3 regions of the Psychrobacillus sp. FSL H8-0510 genome follow, and region 1 is predicted to be linked to each of the others. Evidence: riboswitches for the same ligand, from Rfam matches in the RefSeq annotation. Region 1 holds a riboswitch; each other region holds the start of a gene.
The links. A riboswitch is a leader RNA that binds a small molecule or an ion and turns the genes downstream of it on or off. The one in region 1 is predicted to bind S-adenosylmethionine.

Region 1 (3,278 bases):
CTGCATCAACAAGTAAAAAATCCTCTGCTGTTCTCTTTTTTTTATCTTTTCCGCTTGCTGTCACTAAGAACTCCATAGGATTATCATGTACTTTAATAGCAAGATTACCGCTCGTCCCCATAAACCAATCCCGTACGGCTAATTCATCTTTTATGTCTGCAAGTTCTTCCCATTTATCTTGTAAAGTCATATTTCCACACCTAACTTTGCGTCAATAATTTTTATCACATCGTGGAAGTTCTCAAAAGGTTCATAGGGAATATTCAATTCATCGCATTTTTCGATTAAGAAATCCCTCGCAATAACGACATTACCTAATTTTGCTGCTTCAAGATCAGTGATGGAATCCCCAATCACAACGCTCACAGCATCTTGGTCAAGAAGGGTACGAATAATAGAGGGTTTACAGCAACCACAGCCTTGGCTAGTACATTGATCATCACAGCTATACGGAAACTTAATGTGAATTGTATCCTTGGAAAATTCGGATGTATTACAATAGACTCCTGTAAATGGCCCGAATGGTTCTAGTAGCTTGTGGACAAAAAAGTCTATGCCGCCACTTACGATGTAGAGTGGTATGTTGTGTTTTTTTGCATACGAGACAAATTCACTAAACCCATCACGGATGACTGCCTGCTTAAGCACAAAAGAGATAATGTCATCTTTTGACTCAACAGGAAGGAGTGTGAACATTTTTGCTACACCATCTTGTATGGAAATTCGTTGTCCTAAAATATCATCTTTAATCGATGTCCATTCTGGTGGAGCAAACTCTTTCATGATTGCCATAATGTTATCCTGATTGGTAATAGTTCCATCGAAGTCACAAAAAACTACAAGATTACTCATATTATCACCTCCATAATTCAAGTGCTGTGTTTAATTCACTCTGGGTTTTAGCTGCTTCTTCTAATGGAATACCTTCCAAAACAGCCGATACTGCCTGTCTAAAAGCCAAACCTCCTCCGGTTGCACCGGCCGGATGACCGTGTACTCCACCCCCGGCATTAATGATGCTGTCGATTCCATAGTCATTCATTAACAGTGGTACGAGACCAGGGTGAATGCCTGCAGAAGGCACCGGAAAGCTTTGTTTTACTTCACTAGGCTTTGTTAGTTCTTTCCCTAAAGAGAGAGCTACAGATTTTTCAAGTGCAACACTGCCATAAGGAGAAGGGAATAATGAAAAATCTGCTCCTGCATAGCGGGTAAGCTTACCAAGAACAAGTGCCGTGGAAACTCCATAAAATCCTGAGGACGTGAATGCTCCACTATAAGCCGGATGAGCCATGAGTGGTAATTGAATCTCTTCGTCCTCTGCTAACTCCTGAAGAACGTCTAAACCGTATGCATGGACATTAAATAAGAGTGCATCTGCTCCAAGTTCCCGTGCTTTTTTGGCCTTGTCCTTTAGTTTGAATGTACGTCCCGACAAATTTACTGCGTATAGAGTACGATGACCAGTTTCTTCATACACTTGTCTTAATACCTCTCGACCAGTAGAGATACGTGTTTCAAAAGAAGTAAGTGGATTGTCAAATAGGATTTCGTCATCTTTTACAAGGTCAACTCCACCAAGTGCTTGTTGCTTCAGTTGTTGCGCTAGGTACTCGATATCTCTTCCAATGACACCTTTGAAGATACTCATGATGAGTGGACGTTCATAAACTCCCAATCTTTCTCGGATACCTTGAATGCCGAAGCGAGGGCCAGGGAAATGGGATAATATATTTGTGTCAAATTCTAAATCCAATAATTTTACTTCTCCATCCAGAGATAGTTTGCCGAAAACGGTAGTTAAAATTGCTGGTATATCTGCTGAAAAATTTGCGGCAGGATAGAATACTTTAATTTCTCCTTTAATTATTTCGGGATGAATAGGGTGAAGAATATTTTCAAATTCAGTAACTGATCGTACAGTTCCTTTATGTTTTTTTAGCTGTTCCTGTTCTAAAAAGGCTAAATTGGTCCAAGAACCAATAGTCAATCCAAGAGCAATATCATCCGCTTTTTTTTCAAAAGAACCAGACTTTCCGTATAGTTGATAGTGCGCAGTAATTCCACTCATTTTTTCACTCCTAATATTAGAAAAGCGTAAGTGCCTAGGCGCTAGAGCTAGACAGATAATATAAAAAACCTCTTCAAATAAGAAGAGGTTAATAGCTTAACAACTTCTTATCTCTCAGCCATTTGACTGCAAGAATTAGCACCGTGTTCATAATTGAATCGGTTGCCGGGTATCATAGGGCTTGTCCCTCCACCTGCTCTAAATAAGAAAAAATATTCAGTTTGTATTTAATAAATTATATTGATTATTCCATGCATTAAAAATTCTGTCAACAAGAAATTGAAAAATTATCATTATTCAAAATTGTATTGACATAGCTTTTTCTAATATGCTAGGATTCTAAACAAACATCATAGTTGTACCGCACTCTTATCAAGAGCAGGCAGAGGGATAATGGCCCGATGACGCCCAGCAACCGACCGTAATACCGTTGTGAGACGGGGCGCTTTATGCGCCGGAATGTAAAATTCCGTAAGGCACGGTGCTAATTCCATCAGAAAGTTTACTTTCTGAGAGATAAGAGGTTCAGAATCTCTTATTCTAAGCCTCTTTCTTTTGGAAAGAGGTTTTTTATTTTGTAAATGAGAGGACGATCATAATGGCGGTAGTAGCAATGAAAGAATATGAATCATTAACTAAAGAAACGGTAATTTCACTGGCGATAGAGTTATCATTATTTTCTAGCGAAGCTCCATTAGTTTGCGAAGAGATTGGTGATGGAAATCTAAATTATGTATTCCGTGTAACAGATGGATCCGGTGAGAAAGGCATTATTATTAAACAGGCCTTACCCTATGCAAAGGTCATCGGGGAGAGCTGGCCACTTACTTTGAAAAGGGCAAAGATCGAAGCTAGTGCATTACAAAAACATGGAGAATACGCAGTTGGATTAGTCCCAAAAGTTTATGCAACTGATGAAAGCTTAGCAATCACAATCATGGAAGATCTGTCTCATCTTGAAATAGTTCGTGAGGGCTTGATAAAAGGAAAGTCCTATCCTAAATTATCAACCGATATTGGCGAATATCTAGCCTTAACACTTTTCAATACTTCTGACTTTGCACTCCACCCCTTTGAAAAAAAGTCACTTGTTGTAGAATTTTCTAACCCCGAGCTATGTAAGATCACAGAGGACTTAATCTTTACAGATCCTTTTTTTGATCATGAAACAAATGACTTTGAGCCAGCATTACAAGCAGAAGTGGAA
Region 2 (3,278 bases), 2.1 Mb from region 1:
GAAATGTTTCTACAACAGATTCACCAATAATCGGTAGCCATTGCTCTACAAATTGATCTGTTCTACTCATGAGAATGTCCCTCCAATTCTTCCGTTGCTACACCCTGTGCTTCTAGATAGTGAATAGCGTTTTTCACTTGTTCTTTGTCGCCAATTAAGTGAACGACTATATTTCCGACGATGCCATTCTTCAATTCGATAATATTAGCAGTTAAAATGTTTGGCTGAACATTAAATTTTTGACTAACTTCTGCCAATAACGGTTTTCCAGTACTTTCCCCTACAAATGTTAAACGAGTGACTGCGCCTGTAACATTCAACTGAGCAATCAATGAATTGGATAAATTCCGTTGGCTAATTGTATTTAAAAACTTTTTGGTAGTAGGGTGGGTAGGCTTCGTAAATAGATTAATAGCTGTATCCTGTTCCACGATAACTCCATTTTCCATGACATATACATGATCGCAAATTTTTTGAATGACATTCATTTCATGCGTGATTAAGAGTATAGTAATTCCTAATTCACGATTGATCTTTAGTAGCAAATCTAAGATGGAATCAGTTGTTTCTGGATCCAGAGCACTGGTTGCTTCATCGCTAAGCAATACTTCAGGTTCCTGAGCAAGTGCGCGAGCGATAGCAACACGTTGCTTTTGTCCGCCTGATAACTGGTTAGGATAATTTGTATGCTTGTCAGTTAAACCAACTATGTCTAAATATTGCTCCACCCGTTTTTTTACCTCGTCTTTGTTATAGCCGAGTAGCTTTAGTGGAATGGCGATATTATCATAAACCGTTGCTGTTTTAAGTAGGTTAAATCCTTGAAAAATCATGCCAACTTTATTGCGAGTTTTACGCAATTTAGGGAGGGGTAAGGAAGTAAGTTCGACGCCGTTTATGAAAACTTTACCTTCTGTAGGTTTTTCCAGTAAATTTACACAACGTATTAGTGTGCTTTTTCCAGCACCACTATATCCTATAACACCGTGGATTTCTCCTTGATTTACCCGTATATTGACTTGTTTTACTGCCTTTACAGTTCCACTTTTACTATTAAACTCTTTCGAGACATTTTCTAATACAATCATTTCACGATCTTCCTTTCTTTTTAAAGAAAACGCTACCGAAGTCGGTAACGTTTATGACTCCATTATTCGTCCCAGCTAGGTAAAACTGAACCTTTAAATTCTTCTTCGATGAATTTTTTAACTTCTTCCGATTGATATGCTTTGATAAACTTTTGGATTGTCGGATCATCTTTGTTTTCTGCACGGACTACAATATAGTTCACGTAAGGAGAATTGGAAGATTCTAGTAATATGGAATCCTCTTTTGGACTAATACCTGCTTCAAGTGCAAAGTTTGTATTGATGGCAGCTGCATCTACTTCACTCAGTTGTTTCGGGATTTGAGCAGCTTCTAGTTCAATAAATTCTAGGTTTTTTGGGTTTTCTTCAATGTCATAAATACTTGCTGATTCTCTTTTATCTTTTTTAATTTTGATAAAGCCATTTTCTTCTAAAATATATAATGCACGAGCGCCATTTGTAGGATCGTTTGGTAAACCAAAAGTTGCTCCATCTGGCAGGTCATCTATAGAATCATATTTGTCTGAATAGACACCCATTGGATTTAATATCGTTTTTCCTACAGGAACTAAATCTGTGCCATGGTCTTCGTTAAACGTATCTAGGAATGGCTCATGCTGATAGCTATTTGCATCTAAATCCTCTTCCGATAAGGCTGTATTAGGTAAAATATAGTCAGAGAAAACTTTAAGCTTAACTTCTAATCCGTCCTTAGCAGCCACTTTAGCAGCCACTTCTACAATTTGTTCATGTGGCCCAGCAGTTACACCTACTACTATTTTGTCCTCATTAATCGCTTTAGCTTCTGAAGTTGCATCATCTCCACAAGCTACAAGAGCTCCAGATAAAAGTACCGTTGACAATAAAAATCCAAATTTCTTCATTTTCCATTCCTCCAAATAATTATTCAGAACGTTGTATAAATATAAAAGCCCCTCTTTCAAAAGAAAGAGAGGCGCATACATACGTTAGTCCTCTCTTATCTATCAAAACAAAATTGTTTTGCTGGATTTAGCACCTTTCCACATAGATTATTAGGTGGATGGTTGCCGAGCTTCATAGGGCCAGTCCCTCAGCTACTCTTGATAAGAGATATCAGCTATTAAGTTTTTCAACAGTTCATAAAATATAATTTACTACATCAACTTATTAAAGTCAACCTACTTTTTTTGTAGTTGCGTATAACATTCTAAATAGTATATGTTTAATAAAAATAAATAATTATACAAAAAGGGTGTGTAAGCGTTGTCAAAAGTAAGAGCAAACTTTGCAGTTGGTCAGCTAGGAAAGGTAGTAGGAGCGCGTTTAGTATATGGAACTGATTTGCTAGAAGGAATAGAGGAATTGTGTAAAGTGAATGGAATTAATTCTGCTACAATTCTTAGTTGTTTTGGAAGTTTTCAAAGAAGTGGATTTGTTTATTTGATACCAAACGAAGATTCACCCATAGGTGTAGGGTACAATAACCTCGTTGTCAAAGAGGGGCCAATCGAGTTTTTGCAGGGGACGGGAGTTGTCTGTCAAAGAGATGGACAGTTTGAAACACATTTCCATGGGACAATATGTGACCAATATGGCAATATTTTTGGTGGTCATTTTATGAAAGGTGAAAATCCTGTTATTACAGTAGATTTAGTGTTGGCAGAAACTATTGGTATGGATTTTCAGCGAAAGTTTGATGAAGAAACAGGAGCAAATCAGTTTTATCCGGTAGAAAAGAAAAAAGATAAACCTAATCAGCTTTAACACAAATAGAAAATGCCCCTCATTTAATGGGCGGCATTTTTGTTAAAATAAATCGCTATGTTAAAAGTGTTACACTTAAACTAACGCAGCGGTTTAGTCGAATAAATAAAATTAGAAAAAAGCGGAACTTTAGTTTGTTTATATTCGTAAATTATTATTATGACACTTGAAAGGGGGATTTTTATGTACAAAGTGAATGGTATAGAAGCTTATGAAGCACATAATCGAACTGAGTTATTAGCAGGTTTAGAGGCAAAATCTGAATATATCCTTATTAAAGGAGACTATTATAAAGAAGTAAGAAAGATTATGGATACTCATCTTCCAGAGAACGAAAGTATAGGAGTGGCATTAGGAAATGCGGGTGTGTTATCAATTCTTAATTATGCAATAGATGCAGTAAGAAATTCATTCAGTAATGCAGATAAAATGGATAAAAAAATT
Region 3 (3,278 bases), 1.1 Mb from region 1:
ATAGCTGAAAGTCCCCCAACGAAAGAAACTCTTCAAAAAATGTTTGAGGTAAGTGAACTAGAACTAAAAAAATTCTTTAACACTTCCGGTATGAAATATCGCGAGCTTGGACTAAAAGACAAGCTTCCAACAATGTCAGAAGACGAACAATTAACCTTACTTGCTTCGGATGGAATGCTTATTAAACGACCAATTGTTTTTGACGGGAATAAATTAACGCTAGGCTTCAAGGACCAACAGTTTGAGGATGTATGGAAGACTTCTTAAAGTCACTTGTTTTTACTATTAAAATATGTGAATATAGTAGATGAATGTATTATTAATGGAGAGGGGTATATATATGAACGCACCTAAAGATTTAAAATACTCAGCAGAGCATGAATGGGTAAAAACTGAAGGCGGAAATGTCCGTATCGGTATTACTGAATTTGCACAATCTGAACTTGGAGATATCGTTTTTGTCGAACTTCCACAAGTTGGAGATGAGATCAAAGCAGGAGATCCGTTTGGAAGTGTTGAATCGGTTAAAACTGTTTCTGAACTGTATGCACCAATTAGCGGTAAAGTAGTAGAGGTAAATACAGAACTAGAAGATAGCCCTGAGTATGTTAACGAATCCCCTTATGAAAATGCATGGATGATTGTTATTGAACCATCTGATGCAGCAGAAGTGGATGGTTTACTTTCTCCAGAAAAATACGAAGAATTAATTTCAGAATAATTTCGAAAACGCCGCTTAATATCGGCGTTTTTTTCATATAATATTGGAAAGGGCATAGTTGGGAGAGAGGCTGAATGGCTATTGTCTTTAGTGAAAAGATAATTCTTGTTGAGGGTAGATCCGATAAATTAAAGCTTTTAAAACTGCTGGATGAATCAACAGAAATTATTTGCACCAATGGAACGATATCGAATGTCAGGCTAGAAGAAATTTTAAGTCCTTATGAAGGCATTCCTATTTATGCGTTTCTGGATGCAGATAAGTCTGGTGAGCAAATTCGCTCTGTCGTGAGAAAAGAATACCCTGAAGCGATTCATCTATATACCAATCCGATGTTCTGCGAAGTAGCGACCACACCATTCAAAGTTTTGGCTTCTATATTAAAAAGTGTTAATATAAAAGTGAAAAGACAATATTTACTTTAGGATGATGTAATATGAATGAATGGACCTTAGAACAATGGAACAGCCATAAGAACAGTGGGCAGCTTACCATATTTTATATTTATACACCTATGTGTGGAACCTGCCAAGTTGCTAGTAAAATGATGCAAGTTATAAAAGAGATAAAGCCTTTTTTAATTGGTCAAGCAAATATTAACTATCTTGGAGATTTTGCTATGGATTATCAAATTGAAAGTGTGCCATGTCTGCTAATCGCTAAAGGTGGAACGGTATATAAAAAAATATATGCCTTTCAGTCAGTTCCATTTATCTTGGATGCGATAAAAAGTATTGACGACCAAGTTGTCGTATGATAACATTCGATATACCGACAAATTAATAGTTTTACTCTTATTAAGAGAGGTGGAGGGAAGTGCCCTTTGAAGCCCGGCAACCGTCATGTAAATGAAATGGTGCCAAGTCACGCAAAGCAAATGCTTTGGGAAATGAGAGAATGGATAAATGTTATTAAATTGGATAACTTTAAACCCTTCTGCTCTTTTGCAGGAGGGTTTTTTTAGTTGAAAATGGGAAGAATAAGGTTTTAATACAAAGTAAATTTCAACAACCTGTTAATAATAGATAGGTATAGAATAGTTTAAAGAAAGGGGGCAAGGTTCCCATGATTAGTTTAAAAAATATTTCCAAAAAATTTAGTACGAAACAAGGTACGATTGTTGCAGTGGAAGAGGTGAATCTTGACATAAAAAAGGGTGAGATCTTTGGCATTATTGGTTATAGTGGTGCTGGCAAAAGTACACTCATTCGCTTATTAAATGGATTAGAAAAACCAACTTCAGGTGAAATCATCGTAAATAATGAAGACATCACAAAGATAAATGAAGTGAAGCTTCGCCAAGTAAGACAAAAGGTAAGTATGATTTTTCAACATTTTAATTTGTTATGGTCAAGAACGGTTGAAGAGAATATTGCTTTCCCATTGGAGATCGCCGGTATACCACCAGCTCAACGTTCTCAAAGAGTAAAGGAACTTATTGATTTGGTTGGTCTGGAAGGGCGAGGGCATTATTATCCTTCACAACTATCAGGTGGACAAAAGCAACGGGTTGGGATTGCTCGCGCATTAGCCAACCGTCCAGAAGTACTTCTTTGTGATGAAGCAACTTCTGCATTAGACCCAGAAACTACAGATTCTATTTTAGATTTATTAGTTAGTATCAATGCAAAACTAGGTCTGACAATTGTATTAATAACCCATGAGATGCAGGTTATTCAGAAGATATGTGGTCGCGTTGCAGTTATGGAAAAAGGTCATGTAGTAGAAGAAGGAAATGTGCTAGATGTATTTCAAAATCCGCAACAAACGATTACGAAGCGTTTTGTTTCGCAGGTCAGTGATTCCAATAAGGCGTTGCAAACAATACAGCAATTAAAAGAACTTTATCCAAATGGCAAGCTGATTAAGCTCGTATTTGTTGGGGAGCAGACAGTACAACCAATACTGTCTAGACTTATCAAACAGTTTGATTTGGAAGTAAATATTGTTCAAGGAAATATTTCGCATACACAAACTGGTGCATTTGGTACGCTCATCCTTCAGTTAGAAGGAGAAGCACTACTAATAGATGATGCAATTCGATATATACACGAACAAAAAGTAAATACAGAGGTGATCAACAATGATTAATAATTTGTTTCCTAATGTTGATTGGCCAAAAATGTGGGAAGCCACAGTTGAAACATTATATATGACTGCAGTATCAACAATTTTAACAGCTATTATTGGACTAGTTCTTGGTCTTCTACTTTTCTTAACTAGCCCTCATCAAGCGTGGGCGAACAAATTAGCAAACTGGTTAACAGGAGCTTTCGTCAATATATTCCGCTCCATTCCATTTATTATTTTGATCATTTTGCTAATACCTTTAACGAAGTTTTTGGTCGGAACAATGCGTGGTCCAAATGCGGCCTTCCCGGCTTTAGTAATCGGAGCTGCTCCATTCTACGCCCGTATGGTGTTAATAGCTCTACGAGAAATTGATAAAGGTGTGCTAGAAGCTGCAAAATCGATGGGTGCTAAAACTTCTACTATTATATGGAAAGTATTAATGCCAGAATCTATGCCTGCTTTAGTATCAGGCATAACGGTTACA

Region 2: linked by a shared signal. The riboswitch ahead of MHI40_RS07915 (MetQ/NlpA family ABC transporter substrate-binding protein) and the one ahead of mtnW (2,3-diketo-5-methylthiopentyl-1-phosphate enolase) in region 1 are both predicted to bind S-adenosylmethionine.
Region 3: linked by a shared signal. The riboswitch ahead of MHI40_RS13595 (methionine ABC transporter ATP-binding protein) and the one ahead of mtnW (2,3-diketo-5-methylthiopentyl-1-phosphate enolase) in region 1 are both predicted to bind S-adenosylmethionine.

The regions. Positions count from the first base shown of each region.
Region 1 covers NZ_JBBOYZ010000001.1:3,738,368-3,741,645, reverse strand. Annotated here, with positions in the region: gene MHI40_RS19075 (methylthioribulose 1-phosphate dehydratase) at 1-190, opposite strand, end outside; gene MHI40_RS19070 (2-hydroxy-3-keto-5-methylthiopentenyl-1-phosphate phosphatase) at 187-852, opposite strand; gene mtnW (2,3-diketo-5-methylthiopentyl-1-phosphate enolase) at 857-2,071, opposite strand; SAM riboswitch class I at 2,176-2,280, opposite strand; SAM riboswitch class I at 2,438-2,594, shown strand; gene mtnK (S-methyl-5-thioribose kinase) at 2,670-3,278, shown strand, end outside.
Region 2 covers NZ_JBBOYZ010000001.1:1,623,673-1,626,950, forward strand. Annotated here, with positions in the region: gene MHI40_RS07905 (methionine ABC transporter permease) at 1-70, opposite strand, end outside; gene MHI40_RS07910 (methionine ABC transporter ATP-binding protein) at 63-1,088, opposite strand; gene MHI40_RS07915 (MetQ/NlpA family ABC transporter substrate-binding protein) at 1,151-1,972, opposite strand; SAM riboswitch class I at 2,065-2,180, opposite strand; gene MHI40_RS07920 (PPC domain-containing DNA-binding protein) at 2,334-2,834, shown strand; gene MHI40_RS07925 (hypothetical protein) at 3,018-3,278, shown strand, end outside.
Region 3 covers NZ_JBBOYZ010000001.1:2,675,466-2,678,743, reverse strand. Annotated here, with positions in the region: gene MHI40_RS13615 (arsenate reductase family protein) at 1-267, shown strand, start outside; gene gcvH (glycine cleavage system protein GcvH) at 341-721, shown strand; gene MHI40_RS13605 (toprim domain-containing protein) at 796-1,146, shown strand; gene MHI40_RS13600 (thioredoxin family protein) at 1,158-1,478, shown strand; SAM riboswitch class I at 1,513-1,617, shown strand; gene MHI40_RS13595 (methionine ABC transporter ATP-binding protein) at 1,787-2,812, shown strand; gene MHI40_RS13590 (methionine ABC transporter permease) at 2,805-3,278, shown strand, end outside.